One region of the Pseudomonas sp. NPDC087697 genome, then DNA from elsewhere that is predicted to be linked to it. Evidence: predicted binding sites of a transcription regulator. Region 1 holds the regulator's gene; each other region holds the start of a gene.
What was found. Region 1 encodes sigma-54, which starts transcription at its own class of promoters, with help from an activator protein. Its sites were predicted from a motif close to ANTGGCATNNANNTTGCTNT; they were not measured.
Positions count from the first base shown of each region.

Region 2: a site for sigma-54 is predicted at 1,969-1,988, ahead of ACIPIN_RS16565 (CmpA/NrtA family ABC transporter substrate-binding protein). Genes of this name have one in related genera too.
Region 3: a site for sigma-54 is predicted at 3,152-3,171, ahead of ACIPIN_RS03950 (flagellar basal body rod protein FlgF). Genes of this name have one in related genera too.
Region 4: a site for sigma-54 is predicted at 2,894-2,913, ahead of glnA (glutamate--ammonia ligase). Genes of this name have one in related genera too.

Region 1 covers NZ_JBIUVW010000011.1:128,385-132,546, forward strand. Annotated here, with positions in the region: gene lptC (LPS export ABC transporter periplasmic protein LptC) at 1-207, shown strand, start outside; gene lptA (lipopolysaccharide transport periplasmic protein LptA) at 194-739, shown strand; gene lptB (LPS export ABC transporter ATP-binding protein) at 739-1,464, shown strand; gene ACIPIN_RS11205 (RNA polymerase factor sigma-54) at 1,648-3,141, shown strand; gene hpf (ribosome hibernation-promoting factor, HPF/YfiA family) at 3,253-3,561, shown strand; gene ptsN (PTS IIA-like nitrogen regulatory protein PtsN) at 3,574-4,038, shown strand; gene rapZ (RNase adapter RapZ) at 4,041-4,162, shown strand, end outside.
Region 2 covers NZ_JBIUVW010000022.1:46,567-50,728, reverse strand. Annotated here, with positions in the region: gene ACIPIN_RS16570 (ANTAR domain-containing response regulator) at 26-604, opposite strand; gene ACIPIN_RS16565 (CmpA/NrtA family ABC transporter substrate-binding protein) at 620-1,831, opposite strand; gene ACIPIN_RS16560 (quinone-dependent dihydroorotate dehydrogenase) at 2,081-3,100, shown strand; gene rmf (ribosome modulation factor) at 3,391-3,606, opposite strand; gene rlmKL (bifunctional 23S rRNA (guanine(2069)-N(7))-methyltransferase RlmK/23S rRNA (guanine(2445)-N(2))-methyltransferase RlmL) at 4,153-4,162, shown strand, end outside.
Region 3 covers NZ_JBIUVW010000003.1:122,764-126,925, reverse strand. Annotated here, with positions in the region: gene ACIPIN_RS03965 (4a-hydroxytetrahydrobiopterin dehydratase) at 1-176, opposite strand, end outside; gene phhA (phenylalanine 4-monooxygenase) at 257-1,048, opposite strand; gene ACIPIN_RS03955 (sigma-54-dependent transcriptional regulator) at 1,328-2,887, shown strand; gene ACIPIN_RS03950 (flagellar basal body rod protein FlgF) at 3,226-3,966, shown strand; gene flgG (flagellar basal-body rod protein FlgG) at 4,012-4,162, shown strand, end outside.
Region 4 covers NZ_JBIUVW010000031.1:818-4,979, reverse strand. Annotated here, with positions in the region: gene ACIPIN_RS19555 (DUF4124 domain-containing protein) at 1-92, opposite strand, end outside; gene ACIPIN_RS19550 (DUF4124 domain-containing protein) at 89-592, opposite strand; gene ACIPIN_RS19545 (chorismate mutase) at 695-1,258, opposite strand; gene glnA (glutamate--ammonia ligase) at 1,391-2,797, opposite strand; gene thiI (tRNA uracil 4-sulfurtransferase ThiI) at 3,128-4,162, shown strand, end outside.

The DNA.
Region 1 (4,162 bases):
GCACGTACCGACGAGAAGGACCGCCCAATGCTTATTACCAGCAGTCGTATGACGGTATTCCCGCAACAGCAATATGCGCAGACCCAGCAAGCCGTTAGAATCGACGGCGCTGGTGGTGTATCGACTGGTAACGGAATGAAAGCGTATTTGAAAGACAGCAGGATACACCTGCTATCGAACGTAAGAGGACAGTATGAGGCTCGTTAAAACTCTCCCTATTTTGCTCAGTCTGGGCGCTGCACTGGGAAGCGTGAGCGCCTGGGCTCTGCCGAACGATAGCCAGCAACCTATTCGCATTCAGGCTGACGACGCTCAACTGGATGACAAACAAGGCATCGCCACCTACAAAGGTGACGTGATCATTACCCAGGGCTCGATGAAAATCACCGGCAACACCGTGACCATCACCCGCACCAAGGCCGGCGAAATCGATGTCGTGACCTCGGTGGGCAACCTGGCGTATTTCGAGCAGTTGCAGAAGGTTGGCGATCCGCAGCCGGTCAAGGGCTACGGGGTGACTATCCAGTACCATGCTGCGCAAAACCGCATCGTACTGATTGACCGCGCCAAAGTGATCAACGAAGGCAACACCACCGAAGGCGAGAAAATCGTCTACGACACCGTCAAGCAGGTTGCTAACGCAGGCCGTGCCACCGGTGCCTCGGTGACTGCGCCGCGCCCACGGGTCGATATGGTCATCCAGCCGAAGCAGAAAACCGACCAGCAGAAGGCCCAGTAATGGCAACTCTGAAAGCTCAGCATCTGGCCAAGAGCTACAAGAGCCGCCAGGTCGTGCGTGACGTCAGCCTGTCGATCGACAGCGGCCAGATCGTCGGCCTGCTTGGCCCGAACGGCGCCGGCAAGACCACCTGCTTCTACATGATCGTGGGCCTGGTCCAGGCCGATCAGGGGCGCGTACTGATCGACGACCTGGACGTCAGCCACCAGCCGATGCACGGTCGTGCACGAGCGGGTATCGGCTATCTGCCGCAAGAAGCGTCGATCTTCCGCAAACTCTCGGTCGCCGACAACATCATGGCCATCCTCGAGACCCGCAAGGAGCTCGACAAGGCCGGTCGTCGCAAGGAGCTGGAAAGCCTGCTGCAGGAATTCCACATCAACCACATCCGCGAAAACCTCGGCATGAGCCTTTCCGGTGGCGAACGTCGCCGCGTGGAAATCGCCCGTGCCCTGGCCACAGCGCCGAAATTTATCCTGCTCGACGAACCGTTCGCCGGCGTGGACCCGATTTCGGTGGGCGACATCAAGCAGATCATTCATCACCTCAAGGCCAAGGGTATCGGCGTGCTGATCACGGACCACAACGTCCGCGAAACCCTGGACATCTGCGAAACCGCTTACATCGTCAACGATGGCCAACTGATCGCCGAAGGCGACGCTGAAACCATCCTGGCCAACGACCTGGTCAAGGAAGTGTACCTGGGCCATGAATTCCGCCTGTAAGCACTGAGGTGCCTGGTCAGTCGCCGGAGCGCTTGCCCCAATAAAAACTATACGTTTTTATTGTTACAGCGCTCTAGGCAAACACTTCAGTTTCAGGCATATAATTTGCTTATGTTTGGCGCTCACGCGCCCTGTAGTGGATGGCGCATGTGCGCCGGCGAATTAAGGTGTTAAGCCCCTGCCATGAAACCATCGCTAGTCTTGAGAATGGGCCAGCAGCTGACGATGACACCGCAGCTGCAACAGGCCATCCGCCTGCTCCAATTGTCGACCCTGGACCTGCAACAGGAAATCCAGGAGGCATTGGAGTCCAATCCAATGCTCGAACGCCAGGAAGAAGGCGACGACTTCGATAACGCCGACCCGATGGCGGACAACATCGAGCAGAAACCCAACACCGATATCCAGGAACCCACCTACCAGGAAACCGCCCCCACGGTGGATAACCTCGAGGAAGGCGACTGGAACGAGCGCATCCCTAACGAACTGCCGGTCGACACCGCCTGGGAAGACGTTTACCAGACCAGCGCCAGCAGCCTGCCGAGCAACGATGACGACGAATGGGACTTCACCACTCGCACCTCCGCCGGCGAGAGCCTGCAGAGCCATCTGCTCTGGCAATTGAACCTGGCGCCAATGTCCGACACCGATCGGCTGATCGCCGTAACCCTGATCGACTGCATCAACAATCAGGGCTACCTGGACGAAACGCTTGAGGAAATCCTCGAAGCCTTCGATCCGGAACTGGACATCGAACTGGACGAGATCGAAGCCGTCCTGCATCGCATCCAGCAATTCGAGCCTGCCGGCATCGGCGCACGCAACCTCGGCGAATGCCTGTTGCTGCAACTGCGTCAACTGCCCGCCAAGACCCCTTGGCTGGCCGAGGCCAAGCGCCTCGTCATCGACTACATCGACCTGCTGGGCAGTCGCGACTACAGCCAGCTGATGCGCCGCATGAAGCTCAAGGAAGATGAACTGCGCCAGGTCATCGAACTGGTACAGAGCCTCAACCCGCGTCCGGGCTCGCAAATCGAGTCCAGCGAAGCCGAATACGTGGTTCCCGACGTCATCGTGCGCAAAGACAACGAACGCTGGCTCGTGGAGCTGAACCAGGAGTCGGTTCCGCGTTTGCGCGTCAACCCGCAATACGCCGGTTTCGTCCGTCGCGCCGACACCAGCGCCGACAACACCTTCATGCGCAATCAGTTGCAGGAAGCGCGCTGGTTCATCAAGAGCCTGCAAAGCCGCAACGAAACCCTGATGAAAGTCGCCACCCAGATCGTCGAGCACCAGCGCGGCTTCCTTGAGTACGGCGATGAAGCCATGAAGCCGTTGGTCCTGCATGACATCGCTGAAGCGGTCGGCATGCACGAGTCGACGATTTCAAGGGTGACCACGCAAAAATTCATGCATACCCCGCGCGGTATTTATGAACTGAAATACTTTTTCTCCAGCCACGTCAGCACCTCTGAAGGCGGTGAATGCTCGTCCACAGCGATCCGCGCGATCATCAAAAAACTGGTTGCCGCGGAAAATCAGAAAAAGCCGTTGAGTGACAGCAAGATCGCTGGTTTACTGGAGGCACAAGGCATTCAGGTGGCCCGCCGCACCGTCGCCAAGTACCGCGAGTCCCTTGGGATCGCGCCTTCGAGCGAACGCAAGCGGTTGATGTAGCGGGCTACGCCACAGCGTTCCAAGGTTGTGTTCGAAAAACTTTTCGGACACAGCCTAGTGGCAGGTAAACCAGCCTGCCGCCTTATGCACTGGCAACGAAGGAGAAGCTGTATGCAAGTCAATATCAGTGGACACCAACTGGAAGTGACCGAACCCCTGCGCAAATACATCGGCGAAAAACTCGAACGATTAGAAAGGCATTTCGACAAGATCACCAACGTGCAGGTCACGATGACCGTCGAGAAGCTGCTGCAGAAAATCGAAGCCACGCTGCATATCCCCGGTGGAGAAGTAGTTGCCAACGCTGAGCATAACGACATGTATGCCGCGATCGACGCTCTGACCGACAAACTGGATCGCCAACTCAAAAAGCATAAGGAAAAGACCCAGGGCCAGCTCCAAGGCGCAACCGGTCGTTAATACTCCCAACCCATGATCCGACTTGAAAACATCCTGACCCCCGGCCGTTCTTTGGTGAACGTGCCGGGCGGCAGTAAAAAACGCGCCCTTGAACAAATTGCCAACCTGATCGCCCGCGAAGTGCCGGATCTGGAGATGCAAGATGTCTTCGAGAGCCTGATTGCCCGTGAAAAACTCGGTTCCACCGGTTTTGGCAACGGCATCGCTATCCCCCACTGCCGCCTCAAAGGTTGCGAGTCGCCCATCAGTGCCTTGATGCACCTGGACGCCCCTATAGATTTCGATGCCATCGACGGTGCCCCGGTCGACCTGCTGTTCGTTTTGCTGGTCCCGCAAGCCGCTACCGATGCGCACCTGGAGCTGCTCCGCCAGATCGCCAGCATGCTTGATCGTAAAGAAGTCCGCGATCGCCTGCGCAGCGCCACCAGCAATGAAGCCTTGTATCAGGTTGTCCTCGACGAGCAGAACGGTCACTAACCATGCGCTTGATCATCGTCAGCGGCCGCTCAGGCTCAGGTAAAAGCACCGCCCTCGATGTGCTGGAGGACAACGGCTACTACTGCATCGACAACCTGCCGGCCGGCCTGTTGCCGGAATTGGC
Region 2 (4,162 bases), on a different contig from region 1:
GCCGAAGGCTGCGATCTTTTGCAGGTCAACCACCCAACAACTCACTCATGGCAATGATCTGCTCGGCCACCTGGATCAGCTTTTGTTGGCGGCTCATGGCTTGGCGACGCATCAGGGTGTAGGCCTGCTCTTCATTGCAGTCCTTCATTTTCATCAGTAATCCCTTGGCCAGCTCGATGCGCTTGCGCTCGGCCAGTTGCTGGTCGCGGGCCTGGAGTTGGGCGCGCAGGGCCTGATCGCTTTCAAAGCGCGCCATGGCCACGTCGAGGATCGGTTGCAGGCGTGCGGCATGAATGCCTTCGACGATGTAGGCGCTGACGCCGGACTTGATCGCCTGACGCATGACGTCGGGGTCGTGCTCGTCGGTGAACATCACGATCGGATGAGGCTGGTCACGGCTGACCAGCACCACTTGCTCCAGCACATCACGGCTCGGTGACTCGGTATCGATCAGGATCACGTCTGGACGCACCATTTCGACGCGCGCAGGCAGGTCGATGGTCAGGCCGGACTCGTCGACCACCTCAAACCCGGCCTCGGTCAGTGCCGCCTTGAGGCGTCCGACCTTCTTCGCAGTGTCGTTGATCAGCAGGATACGCAACATGTTTGCAGGCTCCTGTCAGCGGCGGGCGAGAAGGGCGGGGGTGTCGGTCATGGCGTGCAGCTTGAAACTGCGGGCATACGCCGCCGGGTCCGAACCATTCCATATTTTACCGTCGATCAACTGACTGCTGCGCATTTCCTGCCCCTGGGTCGCAACGCCCAGCGCGCTGGCTGCGTCGCGGTAGACACCGAGTTGCTGGACCTGACGCGCCACTTGCAGATAGTCCGGGTCTTCTCGCAATAAGCCCCAGCGCCGGAATTGGGTCATGAACCACATGCCGTCGGACAGGTACGGCAAGTTGACGTCGCCGCCACCGTGAAAGCGCAGCGCGTGAGGGTCCTGCCAGCGATTGCCGAGGCCGTCGGCATAATCGCCCAACAAACGCGGTTCGATGCAGTCGAGCGGTGCGTCCAGATATTCGGCAGCGCTCAACAGTTGCGCGGTGCTTCGGCGATTTTCCGTGCTTTGTTCGATGAAACGACTGGCCTCGAGGATCGCCATGACCAGCGCCCGAGCGGTGTTCGGGTATTGCTCGACGAAGGCGCGGGTGCAGCCAAGGACTTTTTCCGGGTGGTCGGGCCAGATGGTCTGGGTCGTCGCCATCGTGAAGCCGAGGTTTTGTTTCACCGCGCTGGCGCTCCACGGTTCACCGACGCAGAAACCGTCGATACGCCCGGCCTGCAAGTGCGCGACCATTTGTGGCGGTGGCACCACGACGCTGTCGACATCCCGCAACGGATGGATGCCTTGGCTCGCCAGCCAGTAATACAACCACATGGCATGGGTGCCGGTGGGGAAGGTCTGGGCGAAGGTGAGTTTTGGGCGACTTTGGTGCACGTGGCGGTCCAGCGCTTCAGGACTGGTCACGCCCAGCCCTTGCAGGCCGTGAGAGAGGTTGATGCTCTGGCCGTTCTGGTTCAGCCCCATGAGCACGGCCATGTCCGTCGCCGCAACGCCGCCGATGCCCAGGTGCACCGCATAGATCAAGCCATAGAGGCTGTGGGCGGCATCGAGTTCACCGCTGACCAGTTTGTCCCGCAGGTTGGCCCACGACGATTGGCGCTTGAGGTTCAAGGTCAGCCCGTAGGGTTGGGCGAAGCCCTGAGTCGCGGCAACCACCACTGACGCACAGTCGGTCAAGGCCATGAAGCCAAGGTTGATCGCGGTTTTTTCCGGGGCATCGCTGCCGTTGACCCAGGCCAGCGGTCCTGCTTCAGGTTCAATCATCAAATAAGCACCTTGCATGAAAAAAGCGCCGTCCCCAGGCCCCTTGTGTAAACCAGGCCAGGTGACGACGCCGTTGTCCTTTCGATTCGCAACCTGGCACTCATCCCGCCGTTGGCATGGGTGCACATAACCCAGTTGGTGCAAGGCATATGCCATTGACGGCTGATTTCGTCGTGCGCCTCGCTTGCGACCCCGATGCCCGGCTATAATCGCCGCCTTATTTCGCCGCCAACCGAGTCAAATTCGCCCATGTATACCCTGGCCCGCCAACTGTTGTTCAAACTCTCCCCGGAAACCTCCCACGATCTGTCCCTGGACCTGATCGGCGCAGGTGGGCGTTTGGGTCTCAATGGCTTGCTGTGCAAGGCGCCAGCGAAGATGCCGGTGAATGTCATGGGCCTGGACTTCCCGAACCCGGTGGGGTTGGCGGCTGGTCTGGACAAGAACGGTGCGGCCATCGACGGGTTTGCTCAATTGGGTTTCGGCTTCGTCGAAATCGGCACCATCACTCCGCGTCCACAGCCAGGCAATCCAAAACCACGGATTTTCCGCCTGCCGCAAGCCGAAGCGATCATCAACCGCATGGGGTTCAACAACCTCGGCGTCGATAATCTGCTGGCACGTGTAGCGGCTGCCAAATACAAAGGCGTGCTGGGGATCAACATCGGCAAGAACTTCGACACGCCGGTTGAACGTGCGGTCGACGATTATCTGATCTGCCTGGACAAGGTCTACGCCCATGCCAGCTACGTGACGGTCAACGTCAGTTCGCCGAACACCCCGGGCCTGCGCAGCCTGCAGTTTGGTGACTCGCTCAAGCAATTACTCGCAGACCTGGCTCAGCGTCGGGAAGAACTGGCACTGCGCCACGGCAAGCGTGTACCGCTGGCGATCAAGATCGCACCGGACATGACTGACGAAGAAACCGTTCAGGTGGCGCAAGCGCTGATCGAAACCGGGATGGACGCGGTGATCGCGACCAACACCACCCTGAGCCGCGTAGGCGTCGAAGGCATGGAGTACGGTGACGAGGCCGGCGGCTTGTCCGGTGCACCGGTACGCGACAAGAGCACTCACACGGTCAAGGTGCTGGCGGCTGAGCTGGCCGGGCGTTTGCCGATCATCGCGGTTGGCGGCATTACTGAAGGCAAGCACGCGGCTGAGAAAATCGCTGCGGGTGCCAGTCTGGTGCAGCTGTATTCGGGCTTCATTTACAAGGGCCCGGCGCTGATTCGTGAATCCGTGGATGCCATCGCCGCGTTGCGCTAACGAAAATCGTCCCCCGTAGCAGCTGGCGTAGCCTGCGTTCGGCGGCGCAGCCGTCGTGAAATCAGACACTGCGGTTTTTCAGGTACACCGTGCACATAGGGTTTACGACTGCTTCGCAGCCGAACGCAGGCTACGCCAGCTGCTACGGGTACGGTACGGGTGCGGGAAGTGAGTGAACATAAAAAAGGGCTCCTCGAAGGAGCCCTTGGGCCGAAGCCCGCCGTCCGGAGAGGACGTGCGTGGTTAAGTCATTGCGTAATCAGATTGTCGTGTCGGAATGTGTGCCCTGTTTAGCCGACGGCGTGAAGTTCGTTGAGTCTATGGATCCCCGCAGTGCCGGTCATACCGTCCCAGTTGTCGCCGCGTCCTTCTCGCCAGCCGTTGATCCAGGCTTGACGTACCGACGGTAGAGTAAATGGGCAAAGCTCACGGGATTTTCCACCAACGCCATATTGATATCCGCGCAAAAATGCTCTTTCCAACGGATCACGCTTAAGTCTTCTCATAGGGTGTTTCCCTCACTTGTTGACTGTATTTGTCGCGTCGACCTCTATCGAGGTCAGGCAGAAAAATTTCTGCCGTTGGTGGCTCGCTGCCGGCGTCACGAGCCAAGGTGTTGACGTCGTTGCGGCGTCAACCTGTATTGAGTTCTAACCAATGCGTCACATCGAGGGAATGATCGTTTTGTCATAAGAACGTAACGATAAAGATGCTATGGCCATAAGTAACACGATGTAATTCCCGTGGTCATTGGTCAAAGCCCGCTATGATCAGCCTCTCGCTAGATGATGAGGCTAATACTTTAGTGAGAATGGCCACCCGTAGCACTCGGGTATTATTCGACGAAGGGTCGAGTTATGACATTTTGTTGCATAGAATTTTTTATCTGCCCGGGCATCTAAGCTCATTCAACCGGTTGGTTGGCTGTGCGGCCAGGGTGGGACGGCACACTTTCGTGCCACGCGAGCGCTCTTCAAGAAAAGCGCTTGATTGAAAAACGAGCGGTCAATGCGTTGCCCGTTCACTTATTTGCTAAAGGCCCTGGAACTCCCATGTCGGATC
Region 3 (4,162 bases), on a different contig from region 1:
GCCAGGGCGAATTTGAAATTCTTGAACAGGAAGACTTTTTCCAGCTGCATCACGCCGTCGCGAACTTCGATGTTCCAGTCAGGGATCTGCTTGATCAGTACCGGCAGTTCTTCGTCGCTGACTTGTGGGGCATCGGCACGGCAGGCTTCGCAATGGGCTTGGTTCAGAGCGTTCATGGTTTATTCCTGAATTCGGTTCTTGTTAGACGTTGTTACTTTTTACGGGCATTTGCAAGGTTGCCGCGACTGCAGCGCTCTCAGGCCGCCTTGGGTTTAGGCGGAAACTTCGGTGCGTGCAGGCCTAGCTGCATGCCTTGCTGGACCATGCCCATGATGTCCTCGTGGGCCAGATCGAACAGGCGCTTGAGGTTGGGTAGGACAAAGTACAGCGGTTGCAGGATGTCGATGCGATACGGCGTGCGCATCGCTTCCAGCGGATCAAAGGCTTGATGCTCTGGCTCGCCGGACAGGCTGTACACGGTTTCTTTCGGCGAGGAGAGGATGCCGCCGCCATAGATGCGTTGGCCTTGCGGGGTGTCGACCAGGCCGAACTCGATGGTCATCCAGTACAGACGCGCCAGATAGACGCGTTCTTCCTTGGAAGCCTGTAGGCCGAGTTTGCCGTAAGTGTGGGTGAATTCTGCGAACCAAGGGTTGGTCAGCAGCGGGCAGTGACCAAAGATCTCGTGGAAAATGTCCGGCTCTTGCAGGTAATCCAGTTCTTCGCGAGTACGAATAAAGGTCGCGACCGGAAACTGCTTGTTGGCCAGCAATTCAAAGAAGGTCTGGAACGGAATCAGCGCCGGCACCCGGGCGACTTGCCAGCCGGTCGTCTCGCCGAGGACTTTATTGATTTCGTCGAGTTGCGGAATGCGGTCATGGGGAAGGCCGAGTTTTTCGATGCCGTCCATGTATTCCTGGCACGCACGACCCTCGAGCACTTTCAGCTGGCGAGTGATCAGCGTGTTCCACACCGCGTGTTCTTCAGCGGTGTAGTGAATAAAACCTTGCGCATCGGGCTCGCGGGCCACGTATTGCGTCTGCTTCATGCTGCTCTCCTGCAAAGGGATACGTTCTTGTTATGTCTTGCGTATAGACCCAGAAATACGCCGAAATCTCTGACCTTGCAGCAGGGTTTAAACGTTGCGCGTAGGAAAATTCCTGGTTTTTCGTAAACTATTCGTTACAGATCGGCGGCTATGGCGCAGGTATTGAGATTTCACGGTTTGAAAAGGCCCAAAGCTGTCACATAATCTTGACGACTAACTTTGCGCCTCAGCAGAAAAATCCTCGTCGCGCGCTCTATTCACCACCGTTCGGGCCTTTATATGCGTATCAAAGTTCATTGCCAGAACCGCATCGGCATCCTGCGCGACATCCTCAACCTGCTGGTGGAGTATGGGATCAACGTCGCTCGAGGTGAGGTCGGCGGCGAGCATGGCAACGCGATCTACTTGCATTGCCCGAACCTGATCAACATTCAGTTCCAGGCATTGCGTCCGAAGTTCGAGGCGATTGCCGGTGTATTCGGCGTCAAGCGCGTAGGGCTGATGCCCAGCGAGCGTCGGCATATGGAATTGAATGCCTTGCTTGGCGCGCTGGAGTTTCCTGTGCTGTCGATCGACATGGGCGGCTCGATCGTTGCAGCCAACCGCGCGGCTGCGCAATTGCTCGGTGTGCGGGTGGACGAGGTGCCGGGCATTCCCTTGTCGCGTTATGCCGAAGACTTCGATCTGCCGGAGCTGGTGCGCGCCAACAAGTCGCGGATCAACGGCTTGCGGGTCAAGGTCAAGGGCGACGTATTCCTGGCCGATATCGCGCCGTTGCAATCGGAGCATGACGACAGTGAGGCAATGGCCGGTGCCGTGTTGACGCTGCATCGCGCGGACCGGGTCGGCGAGCGCATCTATAACGTGCGTAAGCAGGAGTTGCGCGGCTTCGACAGCATATTCCAGAGTTCCAAAGTCATGGCGGCGGTGGTTCGTGAAGCGCGGCGCATGGCGCCACTGGATGCGCCGCTGCTGATCGAAGGCGAGACCGGTACCGGTAAAGAGCTGTTGGCGCGCGCCTGCCATTTGGCTAGTCCGCGTGGGCAGTCGCCGTTGATGGCGCTCAATTGCGCCGGGCTGCCGGAGTCGATGGCCGAGACCGAGTTGTTCGGTTACGGTCCGGGTGCGTTCGAAGGGGCGCGGGCCGAAGGCAAACTCGGGCTGCTGGAGCTGACGGCGGGCGGTACGCTGTTTCTCGATGGTGTGGGGGAGATGAGCCCGCGCTTACAGGTGAAACTGTTGCGGTTTTTGCAGGACGGTTGCTTCCGCCGGGTCGGCAGCGATGAAGAGGTTTATCTGGATGTGCGGGTGATCTGCGCGACCCAGGTTGATTTGTCTGAGCTGTGTGCGAGTGGGGAATTCCGTCAGGATCTTTACCATCGCTTGAACGTGCTTTCGCTGCACATTCCACCATTGCGTGAATGTCTCGACGGGCTGACACCGCTGGTGGAGCACTTTCTTGATCAGGCCAGTCGGCAGATTGGTTGTCCGTTGCCCAAACTGGCGCCGGCGGCGATGGACCGGCTCAGTCACTACCACTGGCCGGGCAATGTTCGGCAGTTGGAAAACGTGCTGTTTCAGGCGGTTTCGTTGTGTGAGGGCGGTACGGTCAAGGCTGAACATATTCGCCTGCCGGATTATGGCGTGCGTCAGCCTCTGGGTGATTTCTCGCTGGAAGGCGGGCTGGATGAAATTGTCGGGCGTTTCGAAAAGGCTGTGCTGGAGCGGCTGTATTCCGAGCACCCGAGCAGCCGCCTGCTGGGCAAGCGCCTTGGTGTATCCCACACCACGATTGCCAACAAGTTGCGTGAGTATGAAGTCGGCAAGACCGAGTCATAGCGGGTACCAGCTGTGTTTGTGCTGGCCTCATCGCGAGCAGGCTCGCTCCCACAGGGTTATGGAGTGCTCACAAATTATGTGGCCAATGAAGACTCAATGTGGGAGCGAGCCTGCTCGCGATGGCGGTAGTGGCCGCTGTCCAAGATCAAAGGTTGCCGCCAAACGGCATAACCGCGCCGGTTTTTCGTCTTTGACACAATTGCCCATTCGCCTCTGATTCCTCTCAAGTCCTTTGTTTAGAGGGCTGCGAAGCCCTGCATGAAAGTTGGTCTGCAAATTGCTTGAGGCTCAGCAGTACAGCGGTGGGCGGCAAACGTCCGACATGCAGAGGAAAGACTGTGGACAAGTACCTTTATGTGGCAATGACCGGCGCCAGCCAGAACGCACTGGCGCAAAAGGCTCATGCCAACAACCTGGCGAACATCTCCACCAACGGTTTTCAGAAGGACCTGGAGCAGGCGCGATCGATGCCGGTGTTTGGTGACAGCTTTCCGGCGCGAGCGTTTGCCATGACCGAACGTCCGGCCACCGACTTCTCTCCTGGCGCGATGATTGAAACCGGTCGCGACCTCGATGTGGCAGTCACTGGCAACGGTTGGATTGCCGTGCAGAACCCGAGCGGTGGCGAAAGCTATGTGCGCTCCGGCAGTCTGAATGTCGACGCCCTGGGTGTGTTGCGCGCCGGCAACGGTATGCCGGTGATGGGCAACAGTGGTCCGATTGCCGTGCCGCCTGAGCAGAAAATCGAAGTGGGTCAGGACGGCACCATCAGCATTCGGGCGATGGGCGAAGGTCCGCGCGTCATGGCCGAGGTCGACCGCATCAAGCTGGTCAACCCGGACATCAAGAACATGACCAAGAGCCTGGACGGCACGATCCAGACCGCAGACGGTAAGCCGGCACCGGCCGATGCCAAGGTGCAACTGGTGTCGGGCTTCCTTCAGTCGAGCAACGTCAACGCCGTTGAAGAGATGACCTCGGTGTTGGCCTTGTCCAAGCAATTCGAGCTGCACATCAAGATGATGAACACCGCCAAAGATGACGACCAGGCCATGGCTCGGGTCTTGCAGATCAGCTAATTATCAGAACGTCGCGCCGTAAAACAGGCGCACGAGGAGAATCGAATGCTTCCGGCTCTATGGGTTGCCAAAACAGGTCTGTCCGCCCAGGACACCAACCTGACGACTATTTCCAACAACCTGGCGAACGTGTCGACCACGGGTTTCAAACGTGACCGTGCCGAGTTCCAGGACTTGTTGTACCAGATCAAGCGTC
Region 4 (4,162 bases), on a different contig from region 1:
CGATTGCCTTGGGCGTCGACGTAGGTGTAGACCTCGGCCAGCGCTGGCAAAGTGATCAGCCATACGCACGTGACGCCTATCCAGCGCCTCACGGAGTGTGGACCCGCTGCACGGTGAAGGTGACGGTCGGGCTCTGCTGCACGAGGCTTTCTCCGGCGAGCACCTGCACCGCGAGGTTGTGTTCGCCGCGATCGATGTTCACCAACTGCAGGTGCGGCACGTTGCTCGGCTGGCCATACGGTTGACCGTCCAGCAGCAATCGAAACAGATGCGACCCTTGCAGGCGCGGCTGAATTTGTACGCCAACGGTGAAGGTGCCGTTGTTGGCGCGCAGGGCTTCATCGTTGGGCAGGCCGGTCAGCTCCAGTACCGAATAGGCGGAGATTTTGTCAGCGCGTGGGGTCGTTTGCTCAGGCGCTATCGGCGGTTGGCGTTCGACACTGTTGAGTGGCGGCAACTCGACGGCCTGGCTCTTCACGCCATCGGGCGGCTGATTGCTGTAGGCGGTATTGCCGCTGGCGTCGGTGTACCGGTAGATCTGCGCGGTGGCGGGCAGGGCGATCAGCGCCAGCAGGCATAACAATGAGCGCATTACAGGCTTTCCATTTGCCGTTGAGCAGGTGTCCCGCCGTGTTCCATTCCTGGCGACCAAGCGCTGAGCATAGAGCACATCAGCGCGTGTCGGCAGGCAGGTTCAGCGGCTGACGCTGCACAGCTCGGCGGTGGCGCGTATCAGCGCAAGCTCACGCAGCGGCACTTGGGCCGCGGCTTTATTGGCCTTGGCCAGCCATAACGGGCAGTGTGGGTCTTTACGATACGGGGTGAAATCGGCCAATTGTTGCAGCAGGCGTTTTTGTAACAGGTCGAGTTGCGGGCGGATCAGGCCATCGAGGTCAGGGCGAGGGTCGTTGGGGGCTTTGCCTTGTGCGTGCCAGTCGGACAAATGCGCGTACTGCACCAGTTTGTTGGCTTCGATCTGCGCCGAGAAGAACTGCTCGACGGCTTCATTGCTCAATTTATAGTAGGGTGCGTCGGCGATGGCACCGGCAATGACGTCGTGCTCCCGTTGGCGATCCTCGACAGGCTTGCCGCTGTCCCACTTGCTCAGTGCGACCTTGTCGGCAATCGTCAGGCGCTCCTGGATGGTGCTGAGCAGCGGGGCGAGAGCAGCGGGTGCCGGGGCAGGGGGCGGGGTGGCAGCGCAGGCGATGTTGGCAAACAGGGCGGTGAGCAGTGCAAGGCACAAAGGTAGGCGCATGGGGTGTCTCGTCTTCATTCCGTGGAGGAGCATGATGCCTATAACAGTAGGCCCGATGACAAGTGTTCGCCCACAAAAAAGGCCTCCGAAGAGGCCTTTTCACGTTACGCCGCTTGCGCGAGCGCTACTGGATCAGCAGCTGTAGTACAGCTCGTATTCCAGTGGGTGTACGAAGGTGCGTACTTTGATTTCTTCTTCGCTTTTCAGGGCGATGTAAGCGTCGATGAAGTCGTCGCTGAAAACGCCGCCTTTGGTCAGGAACGCACGACCTTTGTCCAGCTCTTCCAGGGCTTCTTTCAGGCTGCCGCAAACTTGTGGGATCTCTTTCGCCTCTTCAGGCGGCAGGTCGTACAGGTTTTTGTCAGCTGCGTCGCCAGGGTGGATCTTGTTCTGGATGCCGTCCAGGCCAGCCATCAACAGGGCAGCGAAGCCCAGGTACGGGTTGGCTGCTGGATCCGGGAAGCGTGCTTCGATACGGCGAGCGCGAGGGCTCGACACGTAAGGAATACGGATCGAAGCGGAACGGTTGCGAGCCGAGTAGGCCAGCATTACTGGAGCTTCGAAACCTGGGACCAGACGCTTGTAGGAGTTGGTCGACGGGTTGGTGAAGCCGTTCAGGGCCTTACCGTGCTTGATGATGCCGCCGATGAAGTACAGAGCGGTGTCGGACAGGCCGGCATAACCTTCGCCAGCGAAGGTGTTCTTGCCATCTTTAGCGATGGACAGGTGAACGTGCATACCCGAACCGTTGTCGCCGTAGAGTGGCTTAGGCATGAAGGTCGCGGTGCGGCCGTAGGCGTCAGCCACGTTGTGTACGCAGTACTTCAGGGTCTGAACTTCGTCAGCCTTGGCTACCAGGGTGTTGAACTTGACGCCGATTTCGTTCTGGCCGGCAGTCGCCACTTCGTGGTGGTGAACTTCGATGATCAGGCCCATTTCTTCCATGGCGTTGCACATGGAGGTACGGATTTCGTGGTCGTGGTCGAACGGCGGAACCGGGAAGTAGCCGCCTTTGACGCCTGGACGGTGGCCTTTGTTACCGCCTTCCACGTCCTGGTCGGACATCCACGAACCTTGTTCGGAGTAGATCTTGAACATGGAACCGGAGATGTCGGACTTGAACTTCACTTCGTCGAAGATGAAGAACTCGGGCTCTGGACCGACGAAAACGGTGTCGCCGATACCTGTGGACTTCAGGTATTCCTCGGCGCGCTTGGCGATGGCACGTGGGTCACGGTCATAGCCTTGCATGGTCGAAGGTTCGATCACGTCGCAAACCAGGATCAGGGTCGGCTCTTCGGTGAACGGGTCGAGGACGGCAGTGGTGTCGTCCGGCATCAGGATCATGTCGGAGGCTTCGATGCCCTTCCAGCCAGCGATGGAGGAGCCGTCGAACATTTTGCCTTCTTCGAAGAAGGCTTCATCCAGCGCATCACGGGCCGGCATGGTCACGTGGTGCTGAGTGCCTTTGGTATCAGTGAAGCGCAGATCAATCCATTTGACGTCATGATCTTTGATGAGTTGAACCGACTTCGACATAGTGTCCTCCGGGTGGCTTCGGGCGAGTGTAGGAGTGCCCTTAGAATGTGGGTGATGCCGGCGCGAATACTCTGCCAAGGCAACCTGCCTCACAAGGGAGCAAATTGCATGCCAGTGCCCCGACTTGGGTTTTCTGCCCCAATATCACGCTTACAAAGGTGTAAAGCGCTTTAAAACGGAAAATCTCGCCCTTTAATGTAGCGCTCAATTTCGCAAATGACCTGTTTTGGTGCGTCGAAAACCTTCTGCACATTAACTGGTTAAACCTTGAGCAATTTCCGCTATAATCCGCGCCCCCCTTTTTCGGCTGGCCCTGCGCGCGCTGTTTTCATGAAACTAATCGTAAAAGTCTTCCCCGAGATCACCATCAAGAGCCGCCCGGTACGGATGCGTTTCATCCGTCAATTGGCCAAAAACATCCGTACCGTGCTCCGCGATCTGGACCCGGCCGTGGTGGTGAACGGCGTGTGGGACAACCTCGAGCTGGAAACGCACGTCAGTGACCCCAAAGCCTTGAAGGACATGACCGAGCGCCTGAGCTGCATGCCGGGCATCGCGCATTTCCTGCAGGTCGACGAGTACCCGTTGGGCGACTTCGACGACATCGTCGCCAAGTGCAAACAGCACTTCGGTGAGTCGCTGGCCGGGAAGATCTTTTCGGTGCGCTGCAAGCGTGCCGGCAAGCACGAATTCAGCTCGATGGACGTCGAAAAATACGTCGGCAGCCAACTGCGTCGTCAGTGCGGCGCCGCCGGAATTTCGCTCAAAAACCCGGAAATCGAAGTTCGCATCGAAATTCGCGACCAACGGTTGTTTGTGATTCACAGCCAGCACAACAGCATCGGTGGTTATCCGCTGGGCGCGCTGGAACAGACCCTGGTGCTTATGTCCGGCGGTTTCGATTCCACCGTCGCGGCTTACCAGATCATGCGCCGCGGGCTGATGAGCCATTTCTGCTTCTTCAATCTCGGCGGGCGTGCCCACGAATTGGGCGTGATGGAAGTCGCGCACTTCATCTGGAAGAAGTACGGCAGCTCCCAACGCGTGTTATTTGTCAGTGTGCCGTTCGAGGAAGTGCTGGGAGAAATTCTCGGCAAAGTCGATAACAGTCATATGGGCGTAGTATTGAAGCGTATGATGTTGCGCGCTGCGTCCCGGATCGCTGATCGGCTGGACATCGAGGCGCTGGTCACCGGCGAAGCGATTTCCCAGGTTTCCAGCCAGACGCTGCCGAACCTGTCCGTGATCGACTGCGTGACCGACAAGCTGGTGCTGCGCCCGCTGATCGCCAGTCACAAGCAGGACATCATCGACCTGGCCAACGAAATCGGCACCGCCGATTTCGCCAAGCACATGCCGGAGTAC